3 regions of the Bradyrhizobium sp. SZCCHNRI2009 genome follow, and region 3 is predicted to be linked to each of the others. Evidence: riboswitches for the same ligand, from Rfam matches in the RefSeq annotation. Region 3 holds a riboswitch; each other region holds the start of a gene.

Region 1 (2,263 bases), on a different contig from region 3:
CAGGCGTTGAACGGCGAGATCGACGGGCCGGTCTGGCGCATGAAATTGTGGATGTGCTCGGCGATGAACGCCTCCGACGACAGGATCACACCGCCGAGGCAGCGGCCTTGGCCGTCGATGTGCTTGGTCGCGGAATACACCACGACGTCAGCGCCGAGCGCGAGCGGGCTCTGCCAGATCGGGGTGGCGAACACGTTGTCGACGATCAGCCGCGCGCCATGGGCGTGCGCGATCTCGGCGATGGCGGGGATGTCCATCACGTCGAGCGTCGGATTGGTCGGGCTCTCCAGGAAGAACGACTTGGTGTTGGGTCTGACCGCCTTCTGCCACTGGGCGAGGTCGAGCCCATCGACCAGGGTCGACTCGATGCCGTAGCGCGGCAAGAGATCCTCGACCACGTAGCGGCACGAGCCGAACAGCGCCTTGGCCGCGACGACGTGGTCGCCGGCACGGAGGGGAGCCAGGATTGCCGTGGTGACCGCGGCCATTCCGGTTGCGGCCGAGCGGCAGGCCTCGGCGCCCTCGAGCTCGATCATGCGGCGCTCGAACATCGCCGTGGTGGGATTGGAGAAGCGCGAATAGATGAAGCCGGGATCCTCGCCCTTGAAGCGCGCCTCGCATTCCTCGGCGGTGGCGTAGACGAACCCTTGGGTGAGATAGAGCGCCTCGGCGGTCTCGCCGAATTCGGAGCGCAAGGTGCCGGAATGCACCAGCCTCGTTTCGGGACGATAGTGGGCGAACGACGCCGGCGCCTTCGCGGGGGACTTCGACATGTGACCTCCATCGTGGCCACCGCCTTGAGCGATGGGCACAAAAAAACCGGCCTGGGACAAAACCTCAAGGCCGGGATCACATTCGTCCCCGGCCTGTTTAGCGACTTATTTTACGTGGCTGCAAGCCGGCCGGCTCAAATCACCACGGGATAAGTCGTGCTCATAGTCGCAACCGGCCTTTCCGTCAAGCCAGCCATCGGATAACCGGTCAAAAGACCCTATATTGGCTCAATAAGCCGCCGTTCCGGCGCCTGCAAAGGATCAGGTCTTGCCGTTTTCGCTCAGCCCCGACGCCCACGGCATCCTCCCCGATCGCATGATCGTGGCGATGACGGAGGCTGGCCTGATCATCCCCGAATATGATTTCGTCGAGAGCCAGATCCAGCCGGCGAGCCTCGATCTGCGGCTCGGCGACATCGCCTATCGCGTGCGTGCGAGCTTCCTGCCCGGGCCGGGCGCGACGGTCGCCGAGCGCATCGACGAGCTCAAGCTGCACGAATTCGCACTTGCCGACGGCGCGGTGCTGGAGACCAACTGCGTCTACATCGTGCCGCTGTTGGAGAGCCTGGCGCTGCCCAAGGACATCGTCGCGGCCGCCAATCCGAAAAGCTCGACCGGGCGGCTCGACGTGTTCACCCGCGTGATCGCCGACGGCACGCGACGCTTCGACATGATCGGCGCGGGCTATCACGGCCCGCTCTATGCCGAGATCAGCCCGAAGACGTTCCCGGTCCTGCTGCGCGAGGGCTCGCGCCTGTCCCAGGTTCGCTTCCGCTATCGCGACGCGGTCCTGTCGGAGGACGAACTGATCGCGCTGCACCAGGCCGAGCGACTGGTGGATCGCGACGATGCCGATCTCACCGGCGGCGTCGCGCTTTCCGTCGACCTGTCCGGCAGCAATGCGAACGGATATGTGGGCTATCGCGCCAAGCGCCACACCGGCGTCGTCGACGTCGACCGCCGCGCCGGCTATCCGGTCGAGGAGTTCTGGGAGCCGATCAAGGCACGTACCGACGGCAGCCTCATTCTCGATCCCGGCGAGTTCTACATCCTGGCCTCCAAGGAGGCCGTGCAGGTGCCGCCGGACTACGCCGCGGAGATGGTGCCGTTCGATCCGCTGGTCGGCGAATTCCGCGTCCACTATGCCGGCTTCTTCGATCCCGGCTTCGGCTATGCCGGCGCCGGCGGGCAGGGCTCGCGCGCGGTGCTCGAGGTGCGCTCGCGCGAGGTGCCGTTCATCCTCGAGCACGGCCAGATCGTCGGCCGTCTCGTCTACGAGAAGATGCTGGCGCGGCCGAATGCGATGTATGGCAGCCGCATCGGCTCCAACTACCAGGCCCAGGGCCTGAAGCTCTCCAAGCATTTCCGTCTCTGAGCGCGGCTGCGTCTGCCGCGCACCCCCAATGCGCCTGCCGCACAGGGCGCGCGCCAGCGCCGTGCTAGGAAAGCGAGAGCAATCGAACGATAACACGGCCGCGGCCTGCGCGGCC
Region 2 (2,263 bases), on a different contig from region 3:
TACGTTCAGGCTTGCTCCGTAGCAAAGTGGGATGAGACCATCTTGAGCTAATAGATTGCGAACATCGCAGAGAGCTTGGAAGAAGTCGGTTGCAGTGCTTTCAATGATCTTATCTCGATATTCGCACCGAAGGCGACAATGCGCGCGCGCATGATCGCTTTCGTCAAACAGCATGAACATGGCCGTCTCGCCCTTGGTGCCGCCGAACAAGAGTATTCTGTTCCGTTCTTCCAAACCACACCCCCATTTCCGCAGGCACCGCTTCGAAAACTTCAATCAGCATACCAAGCCAGCGCAGCAATGTCGCCTGTTGTGAAGGGTTTCGGATGCCGGCCGCATGATTGGCGGCGCGGCATATTCGGGCGGCCGGCGTCCGAAGGCCTCCAAGGGAGGAAACCGCGCATGTTGAGCGGGGTGGCGCGGCAAGCGCTATGGGAATTTGAGCAATCTAAGAGCAGACTTGATCATCTATTCCTTGTCGGCACATCGCCCTCGACGATCATTTCGTCAGCCATCTCTCGAAGTACAAATTGATCGGGTTGGAAACGTAAGGGCCATACGCTGGGCCCGGAACGAACCCCTTCGCCCGATAGAGCCTCTGGGCATCGGGAAGAAATTCCGTGGTTTCCAACCGCAGAACCGGCAGCTTGGCGATCAGTGCCGCTTCCACGACGCGCGTCAAGAGCCTGCTGCCTATTCCAGTTGTCCGAACCTCGGTGACGACATACATGCGCTTCACCTCTCCGGTACCATCCGCGAACACCTGCAGCCCCGCACAGCCAACGGCTTGTCCGGCAATCCGCGCGATAAACATTTGCGTGTCGTCGTGCGCTAGCCGATCAATTGGAGAGCCGTGATTCCTTTCCACCCCGCAGACCTTGTTTAAGAAATCGTCCAGCGCGGTTACGAGGTCAATCAGGTCCTGGGACCTTGCATCGGCCGGCTCAATTTCGATTCTATCGACAGTCATTCTCGTCCCCTTCTTCGAAGAGAGGAGCGCATGACGCCGTGGTGGCTTGTCCCGTTTAGTTGCCGGACCGGCCACATCTTCTTCCGAAGGAAGAAAGCCACCTTGCTCGGGGAGCAGGTTGGCGCTGGGCGTCGGCCCAACTCTTGATGTTGGAGTTGACGATAGCGGGCACTATCGAGCTTGGCAAGCACGCCCCAGTTTGAGGAACAACGCGCGGCCGCTCCTGGCCCAACGCGGACCTTTTCAGCCGACGCTGGCGACGTACGAGACGGGCGCTTCGCGCAACTGCGCCATACCGGCAATTTTTGGTTGTGAATTATCTTCGCGTGTGATGAAATCTCCCTATGAACGCTAGAAGTCCTTCGCTGGCCGGTCTGTTCGTACTGCTACTGGCTTCGGCGTCTTTCTCATATGCGCAAACAGAAAGTGTCGGCGCTCAGGCAAGCGCTCGCGAAGCGTGGAAAAAGAAGATTGTAATACTGCTAGTGAGCAAGAGAACGTTTCCGCCAGGGGCGGCCGGTCAAAGTGGCACGGCCAAGGTCAAGTTTGTCATTGATCGGCAGGGGAAACTGATTTCCAGAGAACTGGTGGAAAGCGCCGGCTCCGAACTACTCGATACGGCGGCCCTAAGTATGATTGAGCGAGCGGAACCATTTCCGGAGCCGCCCGCAGAGATGAGCGACGATAGCTTCACCTTTACGGTACCCATCAACTTTGCCAACAGGAAGCAGTTGCCTTGGGCAGGCGGACAATGGCCTGCCGAGTGGGTCGACGAGCAGAAGAAGATTGACACAAAAATTCACGGCATCTGTCGTGGCTGCTAAGGCGTGAGTGAAACTCACGCGCTACAACACTGAAGCTGCGCCATCCTGTTGCGCTCGATGCAATCCATAAGCCTCGCGTGAAGGGACCGGAGCGGCGGCATCTTCCTCGGCGGCCAACCCGGGCTGAATGGCACGTAGTAAACTCAGTTCGCGGGAACGATCGCCCGGTCCGTCAGCCAGCCAAGTCCCTCCGCGGTCGTCGTCTGCGGCTTGTACTCGCAGCCGATCCAGCCGGAATAGCCGATCGTGTCGAGATGGCGGAACAAGAAGGCGTAGTTGATCTCGCCGGTGCCCGGCTCGTGGCGGCCGGGATTGTCGGCGAGTTGGATGTGGGCGATGCGGGCGAGATGCTTCTGCATCGTGCGGGCGAGATCGCCCTCCATGATCTGCATGTGGTAGATGTCGTACTGGACGAACAGATTGTCGGACTCGACCTCCGAGATCAGCTGAAGCGCTTGTGCCGTGCGGT
Region 3 (2,263 bases):
GCGGAACGCCGCCGCCAGCACGCCGTCATGATCGGCGGCGATGTCGAAATAGTCCATCGCCCGCGTCAGATAGAGATAGGAGTTGGCGTCGAAGCGCTCGACGAAGGACGAGCCCTGATAGCGCAGATAGCTCTCGACCTGGAAATCGGCGTCGAACGAGAAGGTCGGCAGTTCGCGGTCCTGCATGCGGCGGCCGAACTTGCGATGCAGGGCGGCATCCGACAGATAGGTGATATGCGCGGCCATCCGTGCCACCGCGAGGCCGCGATGCGGATGAGTGCCCTTGTCGCCGTAGCGGCCGTGGTCCCAGTCGGGATCGGCCATCACGGCCTGGCGGCCGAGCTCGTGGAAGGCGATGTTCTGCGCCGAATGCCGCGTCGCGCAGGCGATCGCGAGATTCGCGAACACGCGGGTGGGATAGGCCACCGTCCATTGCAGCGCCTGCATGCCGCCCATCGAGCCGCCGACCACGGCGAACAACGTGTCGATGCCGAGATGATCGATCAGCATGGCCTGAGCGCGCACCATGTCGGGGATGGTGATGATCGGGAAATCGAGCCCCCACACCTTGCCGGTGGCGGGATTCAGCGAGGCCGGGCCGGTCGAGCCCATGCAGCCGCCGATCACGTTCGAGCAGATGATGAAATAACGGCTCGGGTCGAGCGGGCGGCCAGGGCCGACCAGCGTCTCCCACCAGCCGGGCTTGCCGGTGACGGGATGGCGGTTGGCGACGTGCTGGTCGCCGGTCAGGGCGTGGCAGACCAGGACCGCGTTGGACCTGTCGGCGTTGAGTTCGCCATAGGTCTGGTAGGCGATCTGGAACGGCGACAGGTCGACGCCGCAATCGAGCCTGAGCGGCTTGTCAGCGCCGAACTGCGCGACCAGCGAGCTCGGATGATCGACCTCGTGCGAGCGCTCTTCGGGCGCAATCGTGCGCAGCGCGGAGGTGGGTTTCGGCGTCAGGCCTGTCATGTCTCTCACCCCGGCCATCCGGCAAGGGCTCCCGAACCACGTGACATATCAGGCCATGAAAAACCCGGCCTGAACTGGGGTTCGGCCGGGATCGATAACGTCCCCGGCCTGTTTAGCGAGTTTTTTAACGTGGCTGCAAGCCGGCCGGCTCAAATGACCACGGAACAGGCAGAAACTAGTCCCGCGGGCGCTCCGCGTCAAGGCAAGCTGGGGTTGACCGCCGATCGGGCGCCCCACGGCTGCAAACCAGCCAAGCCTAGGCGGCACAAGGTAAACTTGCTGTTGCGCGCGTCTCCCGCATCGGAGAGAACGACATCCGTTCCAGTCGGCCGCACGTTAACCGGTGGCCTGCGAAGAGTGACCAGCCCATGTCCAACCCGCCGCCTGCCCCGCCTTCGCTTGCCGATTTGCGCAAGGAGATCGACGCGATCGACGAGCAGGTCCATCAGCTCCTGATGAACAGGGCCGACATCATCGACCGGCTGATCAAGGTCAAGAAGACCCAGGAGGTCGGCTCGGCATTCCGGCCGGCGCGAGAGGCCGACATGATGCGGCGCCTGGTGCAGCGCCATCGCGGCATCCTGCCGCTCGACACCGTCGAGGGCATCTGGCGCGTGATCGTCTCGACGTTCACTTACGTGCAGGCGCCGTTCTCGGTTCACGCCGACGTGTCGGTCGGCGAATCCGCGATGCGCGATTCCGCCAGGTTCCATTTCGGCTTCGTGGTGCCTTATGTCGCCCATTTCAGCGCCCAGGCCGCCGTCGAAGCCGTGGCGCGCTCGAAGGGCGATCTTGCGCTGGTGTCGACGACATCGGGGCATACGCCGTGGTGGATCACGCTCGAGCCCGTGGGCGCGCCGAAGATCATCGCCCGGATGCCGTTCATCGAGCGTGCCGACCATCCGGCGGCGCTGCCGGTGTTCGCGGTGTCGCGGGTCGCCGACGACGCGCTCGTGCTGGAGGTCGAGACCTGGAGCATCCGCGTCTCCGGCTGGAATGCGCAGGTGTCGCGCGCGCTGTCGCCGCTGGCCGACGTGGTCGCGGTGCCCGATACCGCCTTCGACGGCGCCGCGCTGCTGGTGTCGATCGAGGCGCCGTCGAACCTCGACAAGATCAAGGCTGCCCTAATCGCGGCGGGCGCCTCGGTCCGCTCGACGGCCCTCGTCGGCGGCCATGCGAAACGCTATACGGTTCCGAGCTGAGACGCCTCGCGCCAGTGATGATTTTCCGGAGTTGATGATGAACCGCCCCGTGCCGAACCCCGGCATCCTCGACATCGCGCCCTACACGC

What was found. Region 3 has a riboswitch for S-adenosylmethionine ahead of QX041_RS24350 (homoserine O-acetyltransferase). Riboswitches for the same ligand answer to the same signal wherever they lie in the genome.
Region 1: it holds a riboswitch for S-adenosylmethionine, as region 3 does, so the genes downstream of both, QX041_RS13385 (O-succinylhomoserine sulfhydrylase) here and QX041_RS24350 (homoserine O-acetyltransferase) in region 3, are expected to answer to the same signal.
Region 2: it holds a riboswitch for S-adenosylmethionine, as region 3 does, so the genes downstream of both, QX041_RS25925 (GNAT family N-acetyltransferase) here and QX041_RS24350 (homoserine O-acetyltransferase) in region 3, are expected to answer to the same signal.

The regions. Positions count from the first base shown of each region.
Region 1 covers NZ_JAUEUH010000003.1:309,673-311,935, reverse strand. The annotation lists gene QX041_RS13385 (O-succinylhomoserine sulfhydrylase) at 1-773, opposite strand, end outside; SAM riboswitch at 850-929, opposite strand; gene QX041_RS13380 (2'-deoxycytidine 5'-triphosphate deaminase) at 1,042-2,148, shown strand.
Region 2 covers NZ_JAUEUH010000008.1:67,097-69,359, forward strand. The annotation lists gene QX041_RS25920 (hypothetical protein) at 1-180, opposite strand, end outside; gene QX041_RS25925 (GNAT family N-acetyltransferase) at 500-970, opposite strand; SAM-I-IV-variant riboswitch at 1,016-1,125, opposite strand; gene QX041_RS25930 (energy transducer TonB) at 1,315-1,794, shown strand; gene hyi (hydroxypyruvate isomerase) at 1,938-2,263, opposite strand, start outside.
Region 3 covers NZ_JAUEUH010000007.1:158,005-160,267, reverse strand. The annotation lists gene QX041_RS24350 (homoserine O-acetyltransferase) at 1-972, opposite strand, end outside; SAM riboswitch at 1,064-1,143, opposite strand; gene QX041_RS24345 (chorismate mutase) at 1,341-2,174, shown strand; gene hisC (histidinol-phosphate transaminase) at 2,212-2,263, shown strand, end outside.